One region of the Methylocystis sp. H4A genome, then DNA from elsewhere that is predicted to be linked to it. Evidence: riboswitches for the same ligand, from Rfam matches in the RefSeq annotation. Region 1 holds a riboswitch; the other holds the start of a gene.
The links. Region 1 has a riboswitch for thiamine pyrophosphate ahead of IYW40_RS10695 (FAD-dependent oxidoreductase). Riboswitches for the same ligand answer to the same signal wherever they lie in the genome.
Positions count from the first base shown of each region.

Region 2: it holds a riboswitch for thiamine pyrophosphate, as region 1 does, so the genes downstream of both, thiC (phosphomethylpyrimidine synthase ThiC) here and IYW40_RS10695 (FAD-dependent oxidoreductase) in region 1, are expected to answer to the same signal.

Region 1 covers NZ_JADNQY010000024.1:67,212-73,048, forward strand. Annotated here, with positions in the region: gene IYW40_RS10675 (DUF4164 family protein) at 1-96, shown strand, start outside; gene IYW40_RS10680 (cell division protein ZapA) at 98-481, shown strand; gene IYW40_RS10685 (glutathione S-transferase family protein) at 478-1,065, opposite strand; gene IYW40_RS10690 (hypothetical protein) at 1,218-1,814, opposite strand; TPP riboswitch at 1,977-2,110, shown strand; gene IYW40_RS10695 (FAD-dependent oxidoreductase) at 2,128-3,186, shown strand; gene thiS (sulfur carrier protein ThiS) at 3,161-3,304, shown strand; gene IYW40_RS10705 (thiazole synthase) at 3,318-4,106, shown strand; gene IYW40_RS10710 (thiamine phosphate synthase) at 4,116-5,486, shown strand; gene IYW40_RS10715 (SDR family oxidoreductase) at 5,483-5,837, shown strand, end outside.
Region 2 covers NZ_JADNQY010000020.1:158,330-164,166, reverse strand. Annotated here, with positions in the region: gene IYW40_RS06795 (outer membrane protein transport protein) at 1-556, opposite strand, end outside; gene IYW40_RS21725 (hypothetical protein) at 762-956, opposite strand; partial or broken gene IYW40_RS21720 (cation transporting ATPase C-terminal domain-containing protein) at 1,093-1,299, opposite strand; gene IYW40_RS06790 (HAD-IC family P-type ATPase) at 1,244-3,286, opposite strand; gene IYW40_RS06785 (carbonic anhydrase family protein) at 3,351-4,166, shown strand; TPP riboswitch at 4,228-4,321, shown strand; gene thiC (phosphomethylpyrimidine synthase ThiC) at 4,420-5,837, shown strand, end outside.

The DNA.
Region 1 (5,837 bases):
AGCCGCGACGAGGTGCTGCGAAGGCTTGAAGCCGCGAGCGAAGGCGTCGCCGCGGCGCTCGGCGCGGCGGGCCTCGCCTCGACCCAAGAGGATTGACATGGCCGCCGTCGTCGTCGCCATCGCCGGTCGCACCTATCGCATGTCCTGCGAGGAGGGCGAAGAGCAGCGCATCGAAGAGCTCGCGCGTTACGTGGAAAGCAAGATCCAGTCGATGCGCGAGAGCTTCGGCGAGATCGGCGAGCAGCGCATCATCGTGATGGCCGCGCTCGCAATCGCCGACGAGGCGACGGACGCACGCGCCAAAGCGCAGGCGACGGAAGCCGAGTTCGCTGCGCTGCGCGCTGAGCTCGACGCCGCGCGGAAGGCGAGCGACGCGGCGTCGGCGCGCGCCGCCAAGGCGCTTGGCGACGCGACGCGTCGGATCGTGAAGCTCAATGGCGAACTGTCGCCGCCCGCCGCATCGCCGGACGATGGTCTCTAGGTCCAGGATGCGGCGCTGAAAACCGCCAGTTGAGCCTCGAAGGCACGCTTGTATGCGGGCCGCGCTTCACCGCGGGCGACATAGGCGGAGAGGTTCGGGTATTGGTCCAGCAGACCCGACGCTTTCAACCTGAGCAGCACCGACGCCATCATCAGATCGCCGGCGCTGAACGGACCATCGAGCCAGTCGGCATCGCCAAGGCGAAGGGAAAGTTGGCCCAGCCGATCACGGACGCGATCCTCGACGAGAGGCAGACGCTGCTCGTACCAGGCCTCCTCGCGCTCCAGAAGCCTGGCGATTGCAAGATCAATGATTGGCGGCTCCATCGTGCTGAGCGCCGCAAACATCCATGTGATCGCGCGCGCCCGGGCATTTGCATCGTCTGGCAGCAGGCCAGCATGGCGCTCCGCGATATGGAACACGATCGCCCCCGACTCGAATAGGGCGAGACCGCCTTCTTCATAGGTCGGAATCTGCCCGAAAGGATGAAGCGCGAGATGCGCCGGTTCCTTCATCGCTTTGAATGAAAGAAGACGAACGTCGTAGGGCTGGCCCACTTCTTCGAGCGCCCACCGAACGCGCATGTCCCGCGCCAATCCCTTGCCGCCATCGGGCGACCGTTCAAAGGCGGTAATTGTGGGGTCATTGGAAAGCCCTACGGACAGCCGCCCGTCTCCTCAACTCATCGACGGCACACTCGGTCAATGAGTCCTGACCCCGGATTGCCCGCTTAAGATTACTTCGTCACGCCCCAATCTTCGAAACTCGGGTCGCGCTTGGCTTTTTCGAGATTGTCCGCCTGTTCCGACAATTGATAATTCCGGTTTTGCGCCGCCATGGCCTCGGCGCCGTCCTTGAGGATCGCGATCTTCATCTGCTCTGTGGCGAGGCGATTGAGCTCATTGATCCACTGGTTGAGAGCGAGCAGCAAGTTGCGTTTGCGCTCTCGTTGAATGTCGTGCGACGAATCATTGTTCTCGGACAGCGCGAGTTCTTGCTGAGTTTCGGCGATCATCGCATCGAGCTTCTTGACCTTCTCCTCCGCCGCCGCGACCTGGTCCGGAGCGTCGGACTTGGCTTTTTCGAGCGCCGCTTCGGCGTCAGCGCGCGCCTTCTTGAGATTGTCGAGGCCGTTCTGCAGCCATTTCGACTGGATCTTCAGGAGCGAGTCGCGCGGAACCCCGCTGAGGCTCAGCGAATTCGGAATGGGAAAATATTCGCCAAGCTGCGCGGCGCCAGCCGGCGCCGCAGAAATCGCGCAGGCGAGCAGGCCACAGAGAACGGCGCCGGCCAACGTCCTGCGGACGCTAACCGTTTTGCTGATGAAGCTCATGATTTTCTCCCGCTATGCTGCGCTTTTTTCGCGCGCTTTTCTTTGCGCAAACTGAGCCATCATATGACGTCTGGCAAGCCCCGGCGCGGCGCGGCGACCTAAAGGAGTCGCGCGCCGCGCTTGACTGCCTCTGCGCTTCGCGCCAGCCTACGTCCGCCGGGGGAGCCCGCCCGGCGGCGCTCCAACGACGCCGCCACGGGGCTGAGAGGCCGCAAGACGCGCGAAAACGCGGGGGGCGGCGACCCTTCGAACCTGATCCAGTTGAGACTGGCGGAGGGATGGTGTCAGCGAAATTTCCCGAAAGGCGGCGCTCATGCTCGCGCGCGTGATTGGCGCCGGCGTCGCCGGACTCTGCGCCGCCTATGCGCTCGCCAGGAAAGGCGTGGACGTGGAGATCGTCGAGCGCGAGTCTGCGCCGGGCCTCGGCTGCTCGCGCTTCGCCGGCGGCATGATCGCGCCCTGGTGCGAACTGGAAAGCGCCGAGCCCCTGGTCGCGACGCTCGGCGAAGAAGCGCTCGACTTCTGGTCGCGCGAGCTCGGCGTCGCGACGGTCGCCGGCAGTCTTGTCGTGACGCCGGCTCGGGAGCGGGCAGAGCTCGCCGACTTCGCCCGACGCACGCGCAATTTCGAATCGCTGGACGCAAAGGCGATCGCGGCGCTTGAGCCAGATCTCACCGGGCGCTTCGACGCCGCGTTGTTTTTTCGGCAAGAAGCGCATCTCGATCCCCGGGCGGCGCTCATCGCGCTGACCGAGCGCCTCGCGAAACTGCCGAATGTGACGCTGCAGTTTCAGCAGGACGCCGCCGGACTGGAGACGATCCCGGATTGGATAATCGACTGCCGCGGCTTCGCGGCGCGCGACGCGCTTCCCGGCCTGCGCGGCGTGAAGGGCGAAATGCTGATCCTGCGCAGCGAGGAGATTTCCCTGGCGCGTCCGGTGCGCATGCTGCATCCGCGCCGGCCGGTTTATGTCGTGCCGCGCGGCGACGGGCTGTTCATGGTCGGCGCGACGATGATCGAGAATGAGGAGCGCGCGCGGGTCACCGCGCGGTCGGTCGTCGAACTCATCAACTCCGCCTTTGCGGTCCACCCGGCCTTCGCCGAGGCCGAAATTGTCGAGACCGGCTCGGACCTCCGACCCGCTTTCGCCGACAATCTGCCACGTCTTTTGAAGCGGGGTCGCACTCTCTATATCAATGGGCTCTACCGCCACGGATTCCTGCTTGCGCCGGCGCTGGCGCGCCGCGCGGCTGAGGTCATTGTAAACGACGGACATTTCCCAGAGGTGATGGATGCTGATTCAAATCAACGGGCGGCCGCAGGATGTGAGCGCGACGACGTTGCAAATGCTGCTGGACGAACTGGGGTATGATGAAAAGACCGTCGGCACCGCTCTGAATCAGGAGTTCGTGCGCGCCAGGGACCGCGCCGAGACGCGGCTTCGCGAAGGCGACGCCGTTGAGATCGTGACGCCGAGACAGGGCGGGTGAGCGAGTTTGATGCATGAATGACCCGGTGACGCTTTACGACGGCGCGGTGGCCTCGCGGCTGCTGCTCGGCACTGCGCGCTATCCCTCGCCAGCCATCCTCGCCGAGGCCATTCGCGCATCGGGATGCGAGATCGTCACCGTCTCGCTCCGGCGCGAGGCCGGCGGGGCGCGCGCGGGCGAGGCTTTCTGGAGCCTCATCCGCGACGTCGGCGTGCGCGTGCTCCCCAATACCGCCGGCTGCCGCACCGCCAAGGAGGCGATCGCGACCGCGCAAATGGCGCGCGAAGTCTTCGCGACTGACTGGATCAAGCTCGAAGTCATCGGCGAGGAGGACACGTTACAGCCTGACGTCTTCGGGCTGGTCGAGGCGGCGCGCGCGCTCGCCGATGACGGCTTCAAGGTCTTTCCCTACACGACCGACGATCTGGTGGTGGCGGAAAAGCTGCTCGACGCCGGCTGCCGCGTGCTGATGCCCTGGGCGGCGCCGATCGGCTCCGGGCGCGGGGTCAACAACGCTTTCGCCTTGCGGGCGCTGCGCGCGCATTTTCCCGACACCCCGCTCATCGTCGACGCGGGTCTTGGCGCGCCGTCTCACGCGGCGCTCGTTATGGAGATGGGCTATGACGCGGTGTTGCTCAACACCGCCGTTTCCCGCGCCGGCGACCCCGTTTTGATGGCGCGGGCCTTCGCCCTCGCGATCGAAGCCGGCCGCGCCGGTTTTCGCGCGCAGCCGATGACGCCGCGCGACATGGCGGAGCCTTCGACGCCCATCATTGGCCGTCCCTTCGACAGACTGGCGTAGGAATAGCCAGTGGCGGCGCTGAGGCTCGATCCCTTCTATCTCATCGTCGACGACGCCGATTGGCTTTCCCGCCTGCTGCCGCAGGGCGTTAAGCTCGTACAGCTGCGGGTGAAGGACCGCTCCGAGGCTGACGTGCGGGCGCAGATCGCGACAGCGCGGAAGACGTGCGCGCGACATGGCGCGCAGCTCGTCGTCAACGACTACTGGCGGCTCGCGATGGAGGAAGGCTGCGACTTCGTCCACCTCGGCCAGGGCGATCTCGACGCGGCGGACATCCCGGCGTTGCGCCGCGCCGGCGTCAGGATCGGCGTTTCGACGCATGACGGAGCCGAACTTGGCCGGGCGCTATCGCTCGAGGCGGATTATGTCGCGCTCGGCCCGATCTATCCTACGCTTCTGAAACAAATGGCCTTTGCGCCGCAGGGCCTCGCCCGGCTGGGCGCCTGGAAGGCGCAGATCGGCGCGCCGCCTCTCGTCGCCATCGGCGGACTGACGCCGCAACGCGCCATCGCCGCGCTTGCCGCGGGCGCCGACAGCGCCTGCGTCGTCACCGACATTTTGCGCAACGCCGAACCAGAGGCGCGCGCGCGGGAATGGCTCTCCGCGACGCAACCATGGCGTGAGCGCGAGGGCTTTTTCGCGCCCGACTACAACGGCGCGAGCGTGTGTCCATCGCCCAATCATGGCGCGCGGCTGCGGCCGATTTCGTCGCTGGTGCTTCACTATACGGGGATGCCGACGGCGGAATCGGCGCTCGCCCTGCTCTGCAGTTCGCGCTCGGAGGTCTCGGCGCATTATTTCGTCGAGGAGGATGGTCGCGTGCTGCAGCTCGTGCCGGAGTCGCGGCGCGCCTGGCATGCCGGAAAAAGCGTCTGGGCCGGCGAAACCGACATGAACTCCGCCTCGATCGGAATTGAGATCGTTCATCCCGGCCACGACGACCCACGTCCCTATTCGGCGGCGCAAATCGAGGCGACGGCCGCGCTCGCCAAGGACATTTGCCGGCGCCATGCGATACCGCCCGAACGCGTTCTGGCGCATTCCGACATCGCCCCGGGCCGCAAACGGGACCCCGGCGAGTTCTTTCCCTGGGAGGAGCTCGCACGCCGCGGCGTCGGGCGGGTCGCCGATGAGAGTCTCGGCGCTGGCGCGACGACGATCTCGCTTGGCGACGCGGGCGCCAAGGTCGCCTCGCTCCAGCGCGACCTCGCGGCTTATGGCTATGGCGTCGAGCCGACCGGCGTCTATGACGTCCAGACCGTCCAGGCGGTGGAGGCGTTTCAGCGCCACTTCCGCCGCGCGAAGGTCGACGGCCGCGCCGACGGCGACACGCGCGTGGCGCTCGCGAACCTCCTCGCGACATTCGGAGAACGCGTATGAAGGCCGTCGTCGTGACGGGCGCCTCGACCGGGATCGGCGCGGCCTGCGTCAGCCTGTTGGTCGAGAACGGGTTTCTCGTCTTCGCATCGGTCCGTAAGGACTCCGACGCGGCGGCGCTCATTGCGCGTCATGGCGCGTCCGTCGCGCCGCTCCTCTTCGACGTGACCGACGCCCAATCCATCGCGACCGCCGCGCGCGACGTCGGAGCCCGGCTCGGCGACGAAACGCTCGCCGGGCTGGTCAACAACGCCGGCGTCGCCGTCCCCGGCCCGCTGCTGCATCTGCCGATCGACGACTTTCGGCGCCAGATCGACGTCAATCTGATCGGCCAGCTTCGAATCATTCAGGCCT
Region 2 (5,837 bases), on a different contig from region 1:
GACCGAATCTTCGGGCGTAGGTGGCGCTCACAAACGATTGTTGAAGATCGAGTCCCGCCCAGCCGCCGCCAAGGACGCCGCCGAACGAAGGAGAGACGGTAATCACGCCGCCCGGGCCCGCTTTGACCGGAGGCTTGAAATGCCCGAAGTCATAGGACGTATTGAGTCCGCCGTTGCCGTAATTGGCGACGCCCCATGCGGATTCGGCATCGATCGGCTGGACATAGGCGCCGTTTGGCACGGGAAAGATCGGTCGACCGCTCCTTACATCGCCAGGCGCCAGCACCACCGGCTGCCCAACGGTCGAATACCCGCGCTCGGGCAGGCTCGCGCCGAGTCCGAATTGAAACATCCGGTCGAGTCCGACAATGCCAGCCGGGTTGATCGACATGGCCATTGCGTCTCGCGAGTCGGCGACGCCAGCGCCGCCTAAGGCCCGCTGACGCGGACCGTAGCCTGTAAGGAAATAGCCGTCGGCGCCGAAGGAGAGGGACGGCGCAAGCGCTGCGATTGCGCTTAGCGAGAAGAGGAAGCTGCGCGAATTCGATTTTTTCATTGTCGGCGAGTCCCGAGGCGAACCGTCTCTTGAGCCTCGCCACCGGCGGGCATTCGCTTGTCGCGCCGAAGTTCGACGCATGTTTACAGTGTATTAAACATTACAAGACCCACTCGACTTTAGGCGCAAATTCGCTTTCACAAGCAAAGATTTCTCCTCTCTGTAACGTCTTTGCAACACATGTGCTGTTTGTGCATTGCGCGCCTCAACGCAAATCGACAGTGAGGGCCGCGTCTTCTCGCGGCGCGCGCGGCGCCGGATAGAGCAACCGACGCCAAACGCCGTACCAGCTTCCTGCAATCACTGCGAGCGTCAGCGCCGGAACCAGTTTTGGCCAAGTCGGCGGCTCGAAGCGCAGAAGCTCGGAGATGACTGGCGCGTAAAGGCTGGCCGTCAACATCGCACTGGCCGCGAAGGCGACGCCCCAACGGCAGATTGTCGCGCGAGAACAAGGACGCGCCGCGCGGAAGCGCATCCGAGAGCGCGAGCACGAGATTGCTGACGACAAGGGTTGCGAAAGCGAGACCGCGCGCCTGCGGCTCCGGCGCGCCAAATCCATCGTCGATGATGTAGACGGACATGACGGTCAGAAAGACGACGAAGCCCTGCACGAAACCGAGCCAGAGTTCGCGCGAACCAAAAAGCGGCTCATCGCGCCGGTGAGGCGGTTTGAGCATGGCGTCGGCCTCATTCGGCTGCGACTCGAAAACGAGCGCGCAGGTCGGGTCGATGATCAACTCCATCAGCACGACATGCGCCGGCAGCAACAGAGGCGGCAGCCCCATCAGGATTGGCGCCAGTGCGACGCCGGCGATCGGAATGTGAATTGCCGTCACATAGGTGAGCGCGCGGCGGAGATTGGCGAAGATGCGCCGCCCCAGCGACGATCGACGCAAAGCTGTCGTCAAGCAGCACGATGTGCGCGGCTTCGCGCGCGACATCCGAGCCGCGCTGGCCCATGGCGATGCCAATATGCGCGGCGGCGAGCGCCGGCCCGTCATTGACCCCGTCTCCGGTCATGGCGACGATATGGCCGTCGGCTTTGAACGCCTCGACCAGCGCCAGCTTGCTTGTCGGAGTCACGCGGGCGAAGACGCGCATGTTGCGGATTTTTTCAGGACGAAGTTCGTTCGGCGTCGCCGCGATCTCAGCGCCGGTGAGCACGCCGGCTTCAGAATTGATGCCCGCTTGCCGCGCGATGGCCAGCGCCGTCGCAGGATAGTCGCCCGTGATCATCGCCACCACGACTCCCGCGCGCTGCGCGGCGGCGACGGCTGCGGGGACGTCCTCGCGAAGCGGATCCTCAAAGGCCAGCAGACCTATGAAATTGAATGACGCCATTTCCGGCGGAGGCGCTTGCGGCAGCGGCGCCGTCGTCGCGACGCCAAGCACGCGCAGGCCGCGACGCGCCAGATCGTCGATTTTCTTCTGAAGGCGTGCGCGTTCTTCGTCCGAGACTCGCGCGAGTTTGAAGATTGCTTCCGGCGCGCCTTTCGCGGCGTAGCTCTCACCCGACTCATCGCGCCAGCACTGAATGAAGGCGAGAAGGTCCGGTCGGATCGGGAAACTGCAAAGGGGTACGGCTTCCGATGCGACGCCCGCCTCCGCCGCAAAGGCATGCACGGCGCGATCCATCGGATCCACGGGATTTGCCGATGAGGCGCGCAAGGCGGCGCGGACGAGCATGCGTTGCCCCGCATCCGTGAGCGGCGCATCGATCGCCTGGTCACTATCGGAAACAGCGAACGCGACGCGCATGCGGTTCTGCGTCAGCGTTCCGGTCTTGTCGACACAGAGAATCGACGTAGAGCCCAGCGTCTCGGTCACCGAAGATCGACGCACGAGCACGTTGCGGCGCGCCAGCCGAAAAGCGCCGAGCGCGAGGAAGATCGCGAGCGCCATCGGAAATTCTTCCGGCAAAAGGCCGATGGCGAGCGTGATGCCGGCGATGGCGCCCTCAAACCAGTCGCCATGCACGCGCCAATAGGCAAGGAACACCAAGACGCAAAAGATGAGAGCGAAGGCGCCGAGCATGGCGACCAGCCTGCCGGTTCTTTGCTGCAGAGGACTGGGCTCCGCCTCGATCGCCGCGAGCGACGCGCCGAGACGGCCCATCGCCGTGCGCGCGCCGGTGCGCACGACCTCGGCCAATCCCGATCCTCGCGCGATCATGGTTCCCGCAAAAAGAAAGGGCGTATGTTCGCCTCCAGGATCGGGAAACTCCGCCGAGCGGTCTTCGCTTGCGAGAGTCTTCGTCACCGGGGCGGACTCGCCCGTGAGGAGGGACTCGTCGATGACGAGCGCGTCGCCGCCGATCAGCAGCGCGTCCGCCGGCGCGCGCTCGCCTTCGCCGACGAGGATCACGTCGCCCGGGACGAGGTCGCGGGCAGGGATGCGCCGCTCGACGCCGTCGCGCAGACAGGTCGCGGTTGGTTCGGCCAGTCGGTTGAGCGCTTGAAGCGCGCGCTCGGTTCGCAGCTCTTGCAGAACAACGAGAGTAATCGACGCGCCTGCGCCGGCGACCATGAACAGGCCTTCGCCCAGATCGCCGACGAAAAGGTAGAGCAACGCTGCGGACGCAAGCAGAAAGAACATGGGTTCTTTCAGCGTGCGCAGCGCGATCGCGAATATGCCCGGCGGGGGAGCTTTTGGCTGCTCGTTGGGCCCGAATTCGGCAAGACGCCGGGCGGCCTCGTCTGAGGCGAGGCCGTAAAGTGATGCTTGCGTCATTAGGCTCCCAAACTGGGTTTCGACGGTAAGAAAATTGCCTTGTTTCGAGACTTGAATCGGAGCGATGTTAGGGAGCATTTTTGAGAGCGGTATATTTTCTAGGAGCGGTATTATGTTGGGAATTTCGCGTCGGTCACTTGTATTCGGCTTGGCAAGCTGCCCACTTTGTTCAGCGCTATCTCGGGGAGATACGCCAAAAAATTGGAACTTTGAGTCGGTTGAGGGCCTCGACTCCGACGAACCATTTGTTCGGAAGGAATTGGAGAGGGAATCAACCTGCATCCCTGATCGAGAACAATCCCCCGTAGCTCTGCAGAACGCTGTGAAAGCCGACGTACGATCGCCCGCTTTGGAATGGCGCCGGCAGGCCTGCAAAATTAAGAACGACGGCCACACCATACAGGCGGTTGTGGGTGACGGCAGCTTTTCCAAGATGGATGGGCGAGTGTTCAAATTGAAGCAGTTTCACTTCCACGCCCCCAGCGAACATACGATCGAGGGAAAGCGAACAGATATGGAAGTCCATTTCGTGCATAAGGGCGACGACAAGGATTTGATGGTAGTGGGTGCGCTCGTCAGAGCCGGCAAAAAAAACGAGGCCTTCGCGACGGTCATGGCTGCAGCGCCCACGACAAAGCATCAGTCAAGGCTCAGCGAGTCCTTCAGTCCGGCCGAAATGCTTCCGGGCGGGAAGCTGAAGAACATTTTTCGCTATGAAGGATCTCTGACGACCAACCCGCACACGGAAATCGTAACCTGGATCGTCGCGCGTGCGAGCACTGAGGCCGCGAAGGAGGATATTGATCGGTTCAAGGCGCTCTATCCCGACAGCGCAAGGGAGCTTCAGCCGCTTCATGGCCGATTGATCCTGAGAAACTGACTTCGGCGCTACACGCAAGATCGACCACCTTGCTCCCGCAGGCTCGACGCGCTAGCTTCACCACGATGGCGAGGGGCGCCGCAAGCGCGGCTGAGAAGCACCCGTCGAACCTGATCCGGGTCATGCCGGCGTAGGGAAGGCCAGCGAAGAAGCGAACGGCGCCTCGCGTCGACGCTGTGATAGCGCATCCCTCCTTCGTCTTCCTGACTCAGCGTCCGCTTCCCTTGACGAAGCGCGATGAAGGAGCGCGATCATGAACATCCACGACAAGCGTATGCCGGCGAACGTCACCACCGGGCCGATCGGGAAATCGCGCAAGGTCTATTCCTCGCCGAAGCAACGCGACGACATTCGCGTTCCCTACCGCGAGATCGCGCTCGATCCATCGTCGGGCGAGCCGCCGCTTCGGGTCTACGACCCTTCAGGACCCTATACCTGCGCATCCTTCACGCCCGACCTTTCGGCGGGATTGCCCTCGGCGCGTCCCTGGCTCGCGACGCGCGCTGGTTTGGAGGCCTACCAGGGCCGCGGCATCAAGCCCGAAGACAATGGCTTCGCTGAAGGCGAGCGCCTCGTGCCGCCATGCCCCGCCGCGCGCAGGCTTCATCGAGCGGCCGGCGCGCAGCCCGTCACTCAGCTTGAGTTCGCCCGCGCAGGGATCATTACGGAAGAAATGATCTATGTCGCGCATCGCGAGAACCTCTGCCGCGAGCGCGCGCTTGACGTCGCGAAAGAACGCATCGCCGACGGCGAGAGCTTTGGCGCGTCGATACCCGAATTCGTCACGCCCGAATTTGTGCGCGAGGAGGTCGCGCGCGGCCGCGCCATCATTCCGGCGAATGTCAATCACCCGGAACTCGAGCCGGTCATCATCGGCCGCAACTTCCTGGTGAAGGTCAACGCCAACATCGGCAACTCGGCCGTCACCTCGTCCGTTGCGGATGAGGTCGAAAAGATGGTGTGGGCGATCCGCTGGGGCGCCGACACGGTGATGGACCTCTCCACCGGCCGCAACATTCACAACATCCGCGACTGGATCATCCGCAACGCCTCCGTGCCGATCGGCACCGTGCCGATCTATCAGGCTTTGGAAAAGGTGGGCGGCGATGCGCTGAAGCTCGACTGGGAAGTTTTCAAAGACACGCTGATCGAGCAGGCGGAGCAGGGCGTGGATTACTTCACGATCCACGCCGGCGTGCGCCTCGCCTATGTGCCGCTGACCGCCAATCGCGTCACCGGCATCGTCTCGCGCGGCGGCTCGATCCTGGCGCGCTGGTGCCTGTCGAAGCATAAGGAGAGCTTCCTTTACGAGCGCTTCGACGAGATCTGCGACATCATGCGCAAATATGACGTGTCCTTCTCGCTCGGCGACGGTCTGCGCCCCGGCTGCAACGCCGACGCCAATGACGCGGCGCAATTCGCCGAGCTGGAGACGCTCGGCGAATTGACGAAGATCGCTTGGGACAAGGGCTGTCAGACGATGATCGAAGGCCCCGGCCATGTGCCGATGCACAAGATCAAAGCCAATATGGACAAGCAGCTGAAAGTCTGCGGCGAGGCGCCGTTCTATACGCTCGGCCCGCTCGTCACCGACATCGCGCCGGGCTACGATCACATCACGTCAGGCATCGGCGCCGCAATGATCGGCTGGTTTGGCACGTCGATGCTGTG